4 regions of the Streptomyces sp. NPDC031111 genome follow, and region 1 is predicted to be linked to each of the others. Evidence: riboswitches for the same ligand, from Rfam matches in the RefSeq annotation. Region 1 holds a riboswitch; each other region holds the start of a gene.

Region 1 (3,353 bases):
ATCGCCGGGCTCCTGGTGATCAGCCCCAAGACGGTCGAGCGGCACCGCGCCAACCTGCTGGCCAAGCTCGGCCTCCGGGACCGCCTGGAACTCACCCGGTACGCCATCCGCGTCGGGCTGATCGAGCCCTGAACCGGGGCACCGGTCCGCCGTTCCTGTTGTCAGACTGGACCCGCACAGGCCCGCCCGCCCCACCCGGAGTAGGAAACGATGCCCCACCCCTACGTCCTGCTGTCCGCCGCCGTCTCCCTCGACGGCTACCTGGACGACACCGGCCCCGAGCGGCTGCTGCTGTCCGGCCCGGCCGACTTCGACCGGGTCGACGAGGTGCGGGCGTCCGTGGACGCCATCCTGGTCGGCGCCGGCACGATCCGCGCCGACAATCCGCGGCTGCTGGTCAACTCGCCGGAGCGGCGCGCCGCCCGTCTCGCCGGGGGCCGGGCCGAGTACCCGCTCAAGGTCACCGTCAGCGGCTCCGGCGAGCTGGACCCGGCGGCCCGGTTCTGGCACACCGGCGGTGAGAAGGTCCTCTACACCACCGACAAGGGCGCCGAGCGGGCCCGCGCCCTCGGCCTCGCCGCCGACGTCGTCCCGCTCGGCACCGAACTCGACTGGCGACGGCTCCTGGCGCATCTGCACGCCGTGCGCGGTGTGCGGCGGCTCATGGTCGAGGGCGGCGGACTGATCCACACCCAGCTGATCACCCAGGGCCTCGCCGACGAGCTCCAGCTGGTCGTGGCCCCGCTGTTCGTCGGCGACCCGGAGGCGCCCCGCCTCTTCGGTCCCGGCTCCTACCAGGGCGGCAGGCTGCGGCTGGTGGAGACCCGCCCGGTCGGCGACGTGGTCCTGATGCGCTACGAGCCCACCGCGCCCGGCACCGGCCCGCTGCCCTCCGCCGCCGACCACCACTGGCTGGCCCTCGCCTGCGAGCTGGCCACCCTGTGCCCGCCCTCGGAGACGGCGTTCAGCGTGGGCGCGGTCGTGGTGGCCGCCGACGGCACGGAGCTGGCGCGCGGCCACTCCCGGGAGGGTGCGGACCCCGTGGTGCACGCGGAGGAGGCCGCGCTCGCCAGGACCGACCCCACGGACCCCCGGCTCGCCACCGCCACCGTCTACTCCAGCCTGGAGCCCTGCGCCCGCCGCGCGTCCCGGCTGGCGCCCTGCGCCCGGCTGATCCTGGACGCGGGGGTACGGCGGGTGGTCACGGCCTGGCGCGAGCCGGACACCTTCGTGCCCGGCGCCGACGGCAGCGGCGTGCTGGAGGCCGGGGGCGCCAGCGTCGTGCTCCTGCCCGAGCACGAGGACCGCGCCAAGGCGCCGAACAGCCACCTCCTCCGCGGCTGAGGAGGCCCCGCCGGTAATGGGTGTGCGGCGTGTCCCGCGCATGGCGTACACTGGTCCTACCGACGCGGGGTGGAGCAGCTCGGTAGCTCGCTGGGCTCATAACCCAGAGGTCGCAGGTTCAAATCCTGTCCCCGCTACTGAAGCCGAGGGCCGGAATCCGAAATGGATTCCGGCCCTCGGTGTTTTCCCACCCGAACCCCCACCCTCACTGACCGTGAGCGATCCACCCCGCAGCGCATAACAACTGACACACCGTCAGGAATCATCCGTCACGTGAGATGCGGTCAACTCGCCCGTTTTTGACCGCCCGTGGCGCTTACGTCCACGCGAAAATCGTTAATGATCAAGAGGAACGGCTTGGAATCCAGCCCTCGCGTCTATTAACGTTCGATAACGCAGCGCGGTCGTCCCAGCCGTCACAGAAGTCGGCTCCGTGCGCACGCGCCGAATCCCGCAAGGGAACCGGGGAACCACCACCATGGGGTGAATCGCGTGGATACCGCCGTGGAAACACGGCTCGTATACGCGCGTAGGAGACCTTCCCGCTCCGAACCCGTCAGCTAACCCGGTAGGCGAAGACGGAAGGAAAGGAGTACGCCCACGTGGCGTCCAACCCGCCTGCCCCCGAGGCCCCGTTCAAGCCGAGCGACACCTTCGCCTACGGCGGCACCCGCACCGACGAGGGCCCCTTCGAGGAGTGGAACCCCACCGCGGATTCCATCCGCCCCGTACGGGGCCGGCACCGCGTCTCCAAGCAGCGCGGCGGAGGACTCGCCCGCAGCTCCACCGTCCTGGGTGTCGGTGTCATAGCGGCCGTCGGCGCGGGCGGCATGGCCACCGCGCAGACCGGCAAGCCCCCGGTCTCGATCTCCGTGCCGGACCTTCCGAACGTGGGTTCCCTCCTCTCCGACGAGGAAACGCCCAAGGGCTCGGCCACCCCGCTCAGCGACATCGGCGTGACCACCGCCGACACCGAGCAGGGCGCCGACGCCGGCGAGGCGCTGCGCGCCCGGATCATGGCCCAGGTCGAGCAGCAGCAGGTCCAGGCCGAGGCCAAGGCCGAGGCGGAGGCCGTCGCCGCCGCCGAGAAGGCGGCCGCCGAGGCCGCCGCCAAGGCGGAGAAGGAGGCCAAGGCCAAGGCCGAGGCCGCCAAGGAGAAGGCGGAGGAGGAGGCCAGGAAGAAGGCCGAGGCCGAGCGCCTCGCCGAGCTGGCCAAGCAGTACGCGCTGCCGACCTCCTCGTACACCCTCAGCTCGACGTTCGGTCAGGCCGGCGCCTACTGGTCGTCCGGCCAGCACACCGGCCTCGACTTCGCCGCCCCCACGGGCACGCTGATCAAGGCGGTCCACACCGGCACGATCACCTCCGCCGGCTGGGACGGCTCCTACGGCTACAAGACCGTGCTCACCCTCGACGACGGCACCGAGATCTGGTACGCCCACCAGTCCTCCATCAGCGTCAGCGTCGGCCAGAAGGTCAACACCGGCGATGTGATCGGCCGCGTCGGCTCCACCGGCAACTCCACCGGGGCCCACCTCCACCTCGAGGTCCACCCCGACGGCTCCGCCTCGGGCATCGACCCGCTGGCCTGGCTGCAGGGCAAGGGCCTCAGCGTCTGAGCCTCCCGGCTCCCACTCCCTGAATTCCGGCAGTCCCGACGACGACCCCCCGACGTCAGGGCTGCCGGTCAGGTGTTTTCGGGGACGGTGCGCGACGGGACCCGTCAGGGCCGGTGGGTGTTCGGGTCGTACACCCCGTACGGATGCCCGTACCCGTGGCCCCCGTATCCGTGGCCCGCGTACCCGTGGCCCCCGTATCCGTGGCCCGCGTACCCGTGGCCCCCGTACACCGCCCACGGCGCCGCGGTGACCGGAACCGGAGGCGCGATGACACGGGCCGCGTGTTCCAGGGCCGGCCGGGCCGCCGCCCGCCGGTGCCACAGCTCCAGCAGCAACTCGCGCTCCCGCGTGACGAAGTCCGTCCCCGCCCGTCCGAGCCGCCCCCGGTGC
Region 2 (3,353 bases), on a different contig from region 1:
CCGCGACCAGCGAGCCGGTCTTGCCGCCGAGCACGTCCAGGTAGTGGTCGACCGGGTCGCGGCCGTCCTGCGGTCCCGCGGTCTCCAGGATCTGACCGGTGACCAGCCGTTCGAACGCCTCGGCCTGGACCCGCACGGCCTCCGGTCCGAGGTCGGCCAGGATGTGCGAGGCCCGAGCGAAGAGGAAGTCGCCGGTGAGGACCGCGACGGAGTTGCCCCAGCGGGCGTTCGCGCTCGCGACTCCGCGCCGCACCTCGGCCTCGTCCATCACGTCGTCGTGGTACAGCGTGGCCAGGTGGGTCAGCTCCACGACCACGGCCGACGGCACGACACCGGGCGCGTAGGGGTCGCCGAACTGGGCGGCGAGCATCACGAGCAGCGGACGGAACCGCTTGCCGCCGGCCCGCACCAGGTGCTGGGCGGCGCCTGTGATGAAGGGCACCTCACTCTTGGTGGCCTCGAGCAGCCCCTCCTCGACAGCCGTCAATCCGGCCTGGACATCGGCTTCCAGAGCCTGGTCCCGCACGCTCAGCCCGAACGGCCCGACGACGGTCACGAGGGGTCTCCTGTCTGCTGGTGTCCACTGGTGATTACACGGTTTGTCGATAGGTCGCTGCCATCACTCAAGTCAGCGTATCCGGTCACGTTTCGATCACCGCCAGCGCCCAGGGTTACGGGCAGGGCGCTACGGGATCGAAAGGCGAGCGATTTTGATCGGTTGATAACAACGGACATTCCCTGACTTTCACGGACGTAGCGATCGACTCCTCGGCCCGGCCTCCGGCCCGCCGTCCGGACCGCTCCTCGCCGCGCGAACCATCCTGCCCGCCCCGACGTCCGATTTGCCGCAAATACCAAGCGAATTCCCCTTGGCGAGAAATGCGCTCGCGAGTGATCCCCAGTGAAGTGGGTCACGCGCACCCCGGTACCCGCACCACGGGCCTTCACTCCCCTTTCCCCCTTCCACAGAGTGGAGTTGACCCTTGGCACTCGCAAAGGATCAAGCGCCCAAAACACCCCAACTCAAGATCAAACGGCGTGATGCGTGACGGCCGCACTTGTTCCCGACATGTGCTCTCGCATACGTTCCCGGCCTGCCGGGTGGACGCCGAATCCTGCCGCCGCCCGCATCAACCACCGACGATCACTCATGACGGCAGGAGCGGGGGACCCAGGTAAGCCGCCGGGCCGGCCACGCGCCGGAACGGCTAGGGGTGAAGCCATGCCCGCAGGGGCACGGCCGGGCACTCTCCCGCCCGAACCCGACAGCTCACCTCGCAGGCGTAGGAGAGGAACCCAGACATGCCCACTTCCGGTCTGCACCGCCGCTTCGGCAACAGCCGCCTCGTCCGCTCCCTCGCCGTCGCCGGCACCGGCGTCGCCATGGTCGCCCTGCCGCTGGTCGGCGCCACCGGCGCCTCCGCGGCCACCACGGCCGACACGACGACCACCACGGCCGCCGCCACGACCGCCTACCCGGACAACCTCGACGGCTGGATCCGCGAGTCGCTGGACGTCATGGCGCAGCACGGCATCCCGGGCAGCTACGAGGGCATCCACCGCAACATCATGCGCGAGTCCTCCGGCAACCCGCTCGCCATCAACAACTGGGACTCCAACGCCGCCGCGGGCACCCCGTCGAAGGGCCTGCTCCAGGTCATCGACCCGACCTTCGCGGCCTACCACGTGCCCGGCACCGCCTTCGACCCGTACGACCCGGTCGCGAACATCACGGCGGCCTGCAACTACGCGGCCGACCGCTACGGCTCCATCGACAACGTCTTCGGCGCGTACTGAGCCACCCGCTGACGGCCCAGCACGGCCGTCTTGTCGAACAGTCGCTCGAGGACGACGGCCACGCCGTCGTCCTCGTTCGACGTGGTGACCTCGTCTGCCACCGCCTTCAGCTCGGGGTGCGCGTTGGCCATGGCGACGCCGTGGGCCGCCCAGTCGAACATGGGGATGTCGTTCGGCATGTCGCCGAAGGCGATCGTCCGCGCCGGGCTCAGCCCCAGGTGCTCGGCGGCCAGCGCCAGTCCCGTCGCCTTGGTCACCCCGCACGGCTGGAGCTCCACGGTGCCAGGACCCGACATGGTGACCGTGGCCAGCGAGCCCACCACCGACCGCGCCGCCGCCGCCAACGCGTCGTCGGACAGGTCCGGGTGGCGCAGCAGCACTTTGCTGATCGGCATGTCCCACAGCTCGGCCCGCCGCTCCACCCGTACGGCGGGCAGGGTCGGATGCGGCATCAGATAGCCGGGCTCGATCAGCGTCAGCCCGTCGACCCCGTCCTGGTCGACCGCGGCGTACACCTCCCCCACCTCGGCCTCGATCTTGCCGAGCGCGGTCTCCGCCAGTTCCCGGTCCAGCGTGACGGACCACAGCATCCGGTCCGCGCCGGCGTCGTACACCTGCGCACCCTGGCCGCACACCGCGAGCCCCGTGCAGCCGAGGTCGTCCAGGAGCGGACGCACCCTGGGGGCCGGTCGCCCCGTCACCACGAGGTGCCGGGCACCTGCCCGCTCCACCCGCGCGAGCGCGGCTAGGGACCGGTCGGACAGGGTGTCGTCGCCGCGCAGCAGCGTCCCGTCCAGGTCGGTGGCGATGAGTGAACAATCGGTGGGTGCGGCCATGATCAGAGAATACGGACAACACGACGGCGCGATTCACCGTGCATCACCGTGTACGGAACCGCTCGCTTTCCGTGCGCTTCCGCTTCCGTCATCGCCGGGTACGGACCGGTTCAGGACTCTTTCACCGTTTGGCAAGAACATGGTCCGCTATCTACCGTCCCCCCGCTCCGGGGCGGTACCTTCCAAGAGTCCAGGGGGGACTTGATCGGGGGGTCAGGTGAGCAGTGGACGCATGCGCGTGCTGAGGCCGGAGGAGCTCAGCGAGGGGGAACGGGAGCGCTGGCGGGAACTGCGCGCCGCGACGGACGCACCGCGCAACCCCTTCATGGAACCGGAGTTCACCGTCGCCGTGGGCCGGGTGCGTGCGCGGGCCCGGGTCGCGTCGCTGTACGAGGGCACGGAACCGGTGGGCTTCCTTCCGTACGAGCGGGGCGCGTGGGGGCAGGGCCGGGCGATCGGGCTCGGGGTGTCGGACTGCCAGGGCGCGGTCCTGGCTCCCGGTGTCGCCCTGGAGACCGGTGAACTGCTGCGCGGCTGCGCGGTGTCGAGCTTCGTCTTCGACAACCTGGAGGCCGACCAGGGGCTGCTGGTGCCGTACGCGGCGGAGGAGCACGCCACCTATGTCATCGACGTGGAGAAGGGCTACGAGACGTACGAGTCGGTGCTGCGCACCCAGTCGCCGAAGTTCCTGAAGACCACGCTGGCCAAGGAACGCAGGCT
Region 3 (3,353 bases), on a different contig from region 1:
CCGTTGTATGTCGCGATCTTGCCGCGCAGATGCTTCAGCAGGGGGACGCCGCGGGTGTCGAACCCCGTGGTCACCATGACCGTGCCGGACACGGCGGTGAGCGCGGCGACCGCCCGCTCGAAGCGTTCGGCCACTTCGTCCGGGTCGGTGCCGGGACGGATGATGTCGTTGCCGCCCGCGCAGAACGACACCAGGTCGGGGGCGAGTTCGACGGCCCGGGGCAGCTGGTCCGCCACGATCTGGTCCAGCAGCTTTCCGCGCACCGCGAGATTCGTGTACTGGAAGTCGCCTTCGGGCCTGCGGTCGGCGAGAAGGACGGCGAACCGGTCGGCCCAGCCGACGAACGCCCCGTCGGGTCCGGGGTCGCCGACGCCCTCGGTGAAGCTGTCCCCCAGCGCCACGTACGACCCGATCACTGCTCTGCTGTCACTCTTCGAATCGTCTGCCACAGCGATCCATGATTCACCTTGGAATGTGACCTACGCGACCGTAAGGAAGGGTTGACGTGCGGTGAGATAAGACACCCTCAAAATGTTGGCCAACTCCGGAATACGCCGGAGGCCGGACCCGGGGATCGGGGTCCGGCCTTCGGCGCGCGTGTCAGGCAGGTTGTCTCGGGGGTCAGCCGATGGAGACGCCCTTCGAGGAGAGGTACGCGACCGGGTCCACGTCCGAGCCGTAGTTCGGGGTGGTGCGGATCTCGAAGTGCAGGTGCGGGCCGGTCGAGTTGCCGGTGGAGCCGGAGAGGCCGACCTGCTGACCGCCGGTCACCGTCTGGCCGGCCGAGACGGACAGCGAGGACAGGTGGGCGTACTGGGCGTAGTGGCCGTCCTCGAGCTGGATGACGACCTGGTTGCCGTACGCGCCCGCCCAGCCGGCGGAGACGACGGTGCCCGGGCCGACGGCCTTCAGCGAAGTACCGGTCGGGACGGCGAAGTCGACGCCGGTGTGGTAGCCGCTGGACCACATGCTGCCGGCCACCTTGTAGGCGGTGCCGAGGCTGCCGCCGGGCACCGGCGAGGAGTAGCCGGAGGTGCTCGCGGCCTGGTCGGCGGTGGTGGTCTGCGCGGAGGCGTCCGAGGAGGGCTGCTCGGCCTGCTTCTCGGCGGGCTGCTCGGCCTTCGGCTCCGCGGCCTTCGGCGCGGACGACTTCTTCGGCGCGCTCGGGGCGGCCTTGCCGTCGACGGAGAGCTTCAGGCCGGGGTGGATGAGCGACGGGTCGCCACCGATGGCCTCGCGGTTGTCCGCGTAGAGCTTCTTCCAGCCGCCGTCGACGTGCTCCGTCTCGGCGATCTTGGCGAGGTAGTCGCCGGCCTTCACGATGTACGTGCGGCCGTCGTCGCTCTTTTCGGCGGTGGCCTTCTGGCCTGCCACGGAAAGGGACTGGACTGCCTTTTCGGGGGCGGCCTGCGGCGTGGCGGCGTGCGCGCCGGTGGCGCCGAGAAGCGGCAGGGCGAGTGCGGCGCCACCGGTTCCGGCGACGGCGATGGAGCGGGTGAAACGCTGGGCCTTGGTACGGCGGTGCTTACCCTTCGCGGGCATGACGAATTCCTCTCCGGCGCCTACGAGGTGAGCTGTCGGGTTCGGACTGGAGATGCCCGGCCGCGTTTTCGCGCGGCTTAACCCCAAGCCGTTCCGGGAACCGGAACAGGCAGTCGTACCTGTGGGTCCCCCGCTCCTGCCGTGCACGGGTCAGTGTGTGAAGGCTCCGGGCGGCGGCAGGATTAGGCGTCCGTCCGGATCGGTGGCGAACGTAAGCGACCCGGACGCGAAGGGACAAGCGCGAGGTTCACCGCGAACCCGTTTTTCCGTGATCCACAGGGGGAAATGACGTCACCCAGCGTCAACCGGGATTCTGATTCCGCCGTGAATTCCCTTGTCATTCGCCAGAATTACGTGAGCATGGCGACAACACATCGTCACGGATATGACGATGCTCACGCACCCCTTTCCCATCTCCCTTTCTATCGGGGCACGTTATGGCGAAGCCGCCGAAACTCCCTAATCGGACAGAACGCCTGAATCGCCCGGCCGCAGACGTCGCAGCCGGAACACCGCCGCATCCAGATCCCCCCGCAGACCGGTGCGCAGCCCGTGGTGCAGCAATACGGCACCTCGATGGGTTTCGCCGGTTTCGAGGCATTCGTACGAAGCGTCCGGATCGAGGCCGCGCAGCCGGAGCGCCGGGACGGGCTCTCCGAAGTGCTGCGCCTGGAGGCAGGCCAGGACGACGGCCCGGTCGCCGAGGACGTACTGCACCGCGCTCAGCCCGCCCTCCGGAGGGCGCAGCCGGTACAGGTCACCGCGCTGGACGAGGGGCCGGATCTCCTTGTACAGCGCGACCCACTCCCGCGCCTCGGCGAGCTCCTCCCCCGTCCACCGGGTGAGATCACCGCCGATGCCGAGCACCCCGGCCATGGCGCTGACGAACCGGAAACGCAGCGGGCTGACCCGCCCGTTGAGCATCGCGTTCGGACTGTCGGTGACCCAGGCGGCCATGACCCGGGCCGGGTGGAGCTGGCTGAAGCCGTGCTGGATGGCGAGCCGGTCGAGCGGGTCGGTGTTGTCCGAGGTCCACACCTGGTCGGTACGGGAGAGGACACCGAGGTCGATCCGGCCGCCGCCGCCCGAGCAGGACTCGAAGGCCACGCCCGGATGGGCGGCCCGGAGCCGGTCCAGCAGGGCGTACAGGCCGCGCACATGGTCGGTCCACAGCCGCTGCGGATACGGGTCGTCCGGCCAGCCGGCGTCGGTGAAGCAGCGGTTGAAGTCCCATTTCACATAGTCGACGGGGGTGCCGGAGAGCAGCCCGTCGAGCCGCTCCCAGAGGTACTCCCGGACGTCCTCGCGCGCGAGGTTGAGGACCAGCTGGTTGCGGAACTCCGTGCGCCGCCGCCCCGGCTGGAACTGCACCCAGTCCGGGTGCGCCCGGTACAGGTCGCTGTCCGGGTTGACCATCTCCGGCTCGACCCAGATGCCGAACCGCATGCCGAGCCCGTGCACATGATCCGCGAGCGGCTTCAGGCCGCCGGGGAAGCGGTCGGGGTTGGGCGTCCAGTCGCCGAGCCCGGCGCGGTCGCTCGTACGGGCGCCGAACCAGCCGTCGTCGACCACGAACAGTTCGACGCCCATCCCGGCGGCCCGCGCGGCGAGCGCCCGCTGCTGCTCCTCCGAGATGTCGAACCCGGTGGCCTCCCAGGAGTTGAACAGCACCGGCCGGTCCCGGCCCGCGTCGGGGACGACGTACGTCCGCTGGTAGGCGTGCCACGCGCGGCTGGCGCCGCCGAAGCCGCCGTCGCTCCACAGCCCGGCGAAGACCGGTGTGACGTACGTCTCGTCCGTGCCGAGCATCA
Region 4 (3,353 bases), on a different contig from region 1:
TACCCTGGGAAAAGGGCACCCTCTTTGTATACGGCGCCCGTGTTAATGCCGGAGGCTCGGAATGTTTACGGGATGTTGCGAGTTCCTCACACGGTCCGTGCGGGCGCCGCGGTCGGCGCCGGCGGCGAAACGCAGCCGGTGCCCTGCGCTCGCGCGCTCGGTGTGCAGCGCCGTGACCGCCCGCGCGCGGTCGCCGTCGCCGCGCGCCACCGCGTCCACGATCGCGCCGTGCTCCGCCCAGTACTCGACGGGGTCGGCGGGCCCCTCACTGGAGTACATCCAGGCGATCTTGTGCCGCAGCTGGGTCAGCGTCGACGTCAGCGCCGGGCTGCCGGAGGCCTGGGCGAGCGTCTCGTGGAACCAGCCGCTCAGGGAGCGCAGGTCGTCGCTGTTGCCCTGGCGGGCGCGCTCCTGCCCGAGCCGGACCAGGCCGCGCAGCACCTTCAGATGGGCCTCGGTGCGGCGCTGCGCCGCACGGGAGGCACCCAGCGGCTCCAGGAGCATGCGCATCTCCAGCAGGTCGGCGGCCTCCTGCTCGGTGGGTTCCGCGACGCAGGCGCCCGCGTGCCGCCGGGTCACCACGAACCCCTCGGCCTCCAGCGTGCGCAGCGCCTCCCGGACGGGGACGCGGGAGACGCCGTAACGGCGGGCGAGGACTTCCTCGGTGAGCCGGCCGCCGCGCTCGTAGACACCCGCGACGATGTCGTCCCGGATCGCCGTGCACACCGAGTGCGCGGGAATACGCATGACCGACCTCCGGCTTAATCCCCGTGAAACGTCGTCGATGGACGTGTGTTCCGTGACTCTATTGCAATGAGGGGGAATTTCCGACGGCGGGCCGGAATCCATGCACTTTTTTTGGACAAGCGGCCCCTGAAAACGCCGAAGGCCCCGGCTCGGGAGCCGGGGCCGCGCCGAAGGCAGGGCGTCAGAGGTTCACGCCGTGCCCGCGAAGGTAGGCGACGGGGTCGAGGTCGGAGCCGTACTCGGCGCTCGTACGGGCCTCGAAGTGCAGGTGCGCCCCCGTGACGTTGCCGGTCGCGCCGGAGAGGCCGATCCGCTGCCCGGCGGTGACCTGCTGGCCCACCGTGACGGAGATGGACGACAGGTGGCCGTACTGGGTGTACGTGCCGTCGTTCATCCTGATGACGACCTGGTTGCCGTACGAGCCGCCCCAGCCGGCCTCGACGACGGTGCCGATGCCGACCGACTGGACCGGGGTGCCGCTCGCGGCGTGGAAGTCGACACCGGTGTGGCTGCCGGAGGACCACACGGCGCCGCCGGTCTTGTAGCCGGTCGAGACGTACGAGCCGGGGATCGGGGAGACGAAGGTGTTGAGCCGCTCGCGCTCGGCCTCGCGCGCGGCGCGCTCCTTCTCCGCGCGGGCCTTCTCGGCGGCCTTGGCCGCCTTCTCGCGCGCGGCCTCCTCGGCGGCCTTCCGCGCGGCGGCCTCGGCGGCCTCGCGGGCGGCCTCGTGCTGGGCGGCCGCCTGGGCGTCGATCCGGTCGGCGACCGCGTCGCCCAGGGTGACGACGGGGGTGAGGCCGGTCCGTGCGGCAGCGGGTTCGGCGGCGAGCGCGGGGGCCGCGAGGGAGCCGACGACGCCGGTGGAGGCGAGGGCCGCGACGCCCGCCGCACGGGCGGTGCCGCGCTGCGTCCGGCTGGGACGACGGTGCTTCCCGGTGGCGCGGGTGAACGCCATGTACAGGCTGGTCCTTTCCTTCCCTCTCGCCTACCGGGTTAGCTGACGGGTTCGGAGCAGGAAGGTCTCCTACGGGCCCCCTCGCGACACGCGCGGGCGCCCGATTCACCCCAGGGACTGCGGTGGGTCCCCGGCTCCCCTGGCTCGCGCCGTACGGGGACTCGGCGATGACTGTCCGGTGCCGCGGATGCGGCGCACTGCCCGACGAACAGCCCGGACGACGCTAAGCAGGCCGTCTTCCAATCCCCAAACGGATCCCGGGTTTTGTAGCGCATCCCACAGGGCAGACAGGCAACTTCCGCCCCGATTCGGGCATAAGCGGGCCCTGGTGACTTTCGTGTCACCAGGGCCCGTACGCGCGTGTGTCCCGGCGGATCGCTACTCGGCCGCCACGACGGTGACTTCACCGATGCCGAGGGCCTCGACGGGCGCCTTGATCTGCGCCGCGTCACCGACGAGTACCGTCACCAGACGGTCCCCCGGGAAGGCGTTCACGACGGCCGCGGTCGCCTCCACGGTGCCGGTCGCGGCCAACTGCCGGTACAGGTCGGCCTGGTAGTGGTCGGGCAGGTGCTGCTCGACCTGGTCGGCCAGGGTGCTCGCGACGGCCGCGGCGGTCTCGTACTTGAGCGGCGCGACCCCCACGAGGTTCTGCACGGCGACGTCGCGCTCGTCGTCGGTGAGCCCCTCCGCGGCGAGCGTGCGCAGCACCGTCCACAGGTCCTCCAGAGCGGGACCGGTGTTCGGGGTGTCGACCGAGCCGCTGATGGCGAGCATCGCGGCGCCCGTGCCGTCCGGGGCGGACCTGAGGACCTGGCCGAACGCCCGTACGCCGTAGGTGTAGCCCTTCTCCTCGCGCAGCACGCGGTCCAGGCGGGAGGTGAGGGTGCCGCCGAGGCAGTACGTGCCGAGCACCTGCGCGGCCCACACCCGGTCGTGCCGGTCGGGGCCGATGCGGCCCAGCAGCAGCTGCGTCTGGACGGCGCCGGGGCGGTCGACGATCACGACGCGGCCGGTGTCGTCGGCGACCACCGGCGGAATGGGCCGGGGCTCGGCCGGGGAGCCGGTCCAGGAGCCGAGCGTGTCGCCGAGCAGCGCGTCCAGGTCGATGTCCGTGAGGTCGCCGACGACCACCACGGTCGCCGTCGCCGGGCGGACGTGCTTCTCGTAGAAGGCGCGTACGGCGGCCGAGTCGATGCCGGCGACCGTGTCCTCGGTGCCCTGGCGGGGGCGCGACATGCGCGAACTCGCCGGGAACAGTTCCTTGGAGAGCTCCTTGGCGGCACGACGGGAGGGGTTGGCCAGCTCGTGCGGGATCTCGTCGAGGCGGTTGCGGACGAGCCGCTCGACCTCACTGTCGGCGAACGCGGGCGCCCTCAGGGCGTCGGCGACCAGTCCGAGGCCCTTCGCGAGCCGTGAGGCCGGGACCTCCAGGCTGAGGCGGACGCCGGGGTGGTCGGCGTGCGCGTCGAGGGTGGCGCCGCAGCGCTCCAGCTCGGCGGCGAACTCCTCGGCGGAGTGCTTGTCGGTGCCCTCGGAGAAGGCACGGGCCATGATCGTCGCGACGCCGTCGAGCCCGGCCGGCTCGGCGTCCAGGGGTGCGTCGAGGAGCACCTCGACGGCGACGACCTGCTGGCCGGGGCGGTGGCAG

What was found. Region 1 has a riboswitch for cyclic di-AMP ahead of ACZ470_RS39845 (M23 family metallopeptidase). Riboswitches for the same ligand answer to the same signal wherever they lie in the genome.
Region 2: another riboswitch for cyclic di-AMP. It lies ahead of ACZ470_RS04585 (transglycosylase SLT domain-containing protein); the one in region 1 lies ahead of ACZ470_RS39845 (M23 family metallopeptidase).
Region 3: another riboswitch for cyclic di-AMP. It lies ahead of ACZ470_RS10195 (M23 family metallopeptidase); the one in region 1 lies ahead of ACZ470_RS39845 (M23 family metallopeptidase).
Region 4: another riboswitch for cyclic di-AMP. It lies ahead of ACZ470_RS29040 (M23 family metallopeptidase); the one in region 1 lies ahead of ACZ470_RS39845 (M23 family metallopeptidase).

What each region holds. Positions count from the first base shown of each region.
Region 1 covers NZ_JBVIGS010000045.1:2,353-5,705, forward strand. Annotated here, with positions in the region: gene ACZ470_RS39830 (response regulator transcription factor) at 1-132, shown strand, start outside; gene ACZ470_RS39835 (dihydrofolate reductase family protein) at 211-1,344, shown strand; tRNA gene ACZ470_RS39840 (tRNA-Met) at 1,408-1,481, shown strand; cyclic di-AMP (ydaO/yuaA leader) riboswitch at 1,777-1,934, shown strand; gene ACZ470_RS39845 (M23 family metallopeptidase) at 1,947-2,963, shown strand; gene ACZ470_RS39850 (PrsW family intramembrane metalloprotease) at 3,068-3,353, opposite strand, start outside.
Region 2 covers NZ_JBVIGS010000002.1:197,408-200,760, reverse strand. Annotated here, with positions in the region: gene ACZ470_RS04590 (polyprenyl synthetase family protein) at 1-556, opposite strand, end outside; cyclic di-AMP (ydaO/yuaA leader) riboswitch at 1,129-1,299, shown strand; gene ACZ470_RS04585 (transglycosylase SLT domain-containing protein) at 1,303-1,797, shown strand; gene ACZ470_RS04580 (HAD family hydrolase) at 1,761-2,633, opposite strand; gene ACZ470_RS04575 (GNAT family N-acetyltransferase) at 2,866-3,353, shown strand, end outside.
Region 3 covers NZ_JBVIGS010000003.1:718,326-721,678, reverse strand. Annotated here, with positions in the region: gene ACZ470_RS10200 (SGNH/GDSL hydrolase family protein) at 1-416, opposite strand, end outside; gene ACZ470_RS10195 (M23 family metallopeptidase) at 622-1,542, opposite strand; cyclic di-AMP (ydaO/yuaA leader) riboswitch at 1,545-1,708, opposite strand; gene ACZ470_RS10190 (alpha-galactosidase) at 2,002-3,353, opposite strand, start outside.
Region 4 covers NZ_JBVIGS010000016.1:103,640-106,992, forward strand. Annotated here, with positions in the region: gene ACZ470_RS29035 (GntR family transcriptional regulator) at 43-747, opposite strand; gene ACZ470_RS29040 (M23 family metallopeptidase) at 929-1,702, opposite strand; cyclic di-AMP (ydaO/yuaA leader) riboswitch at 1,715-1,879, opposite strand; gene ACZ470_RS29045 (M16 family metallopeptidase) at 2,081-3,353, opposite strand, start outside.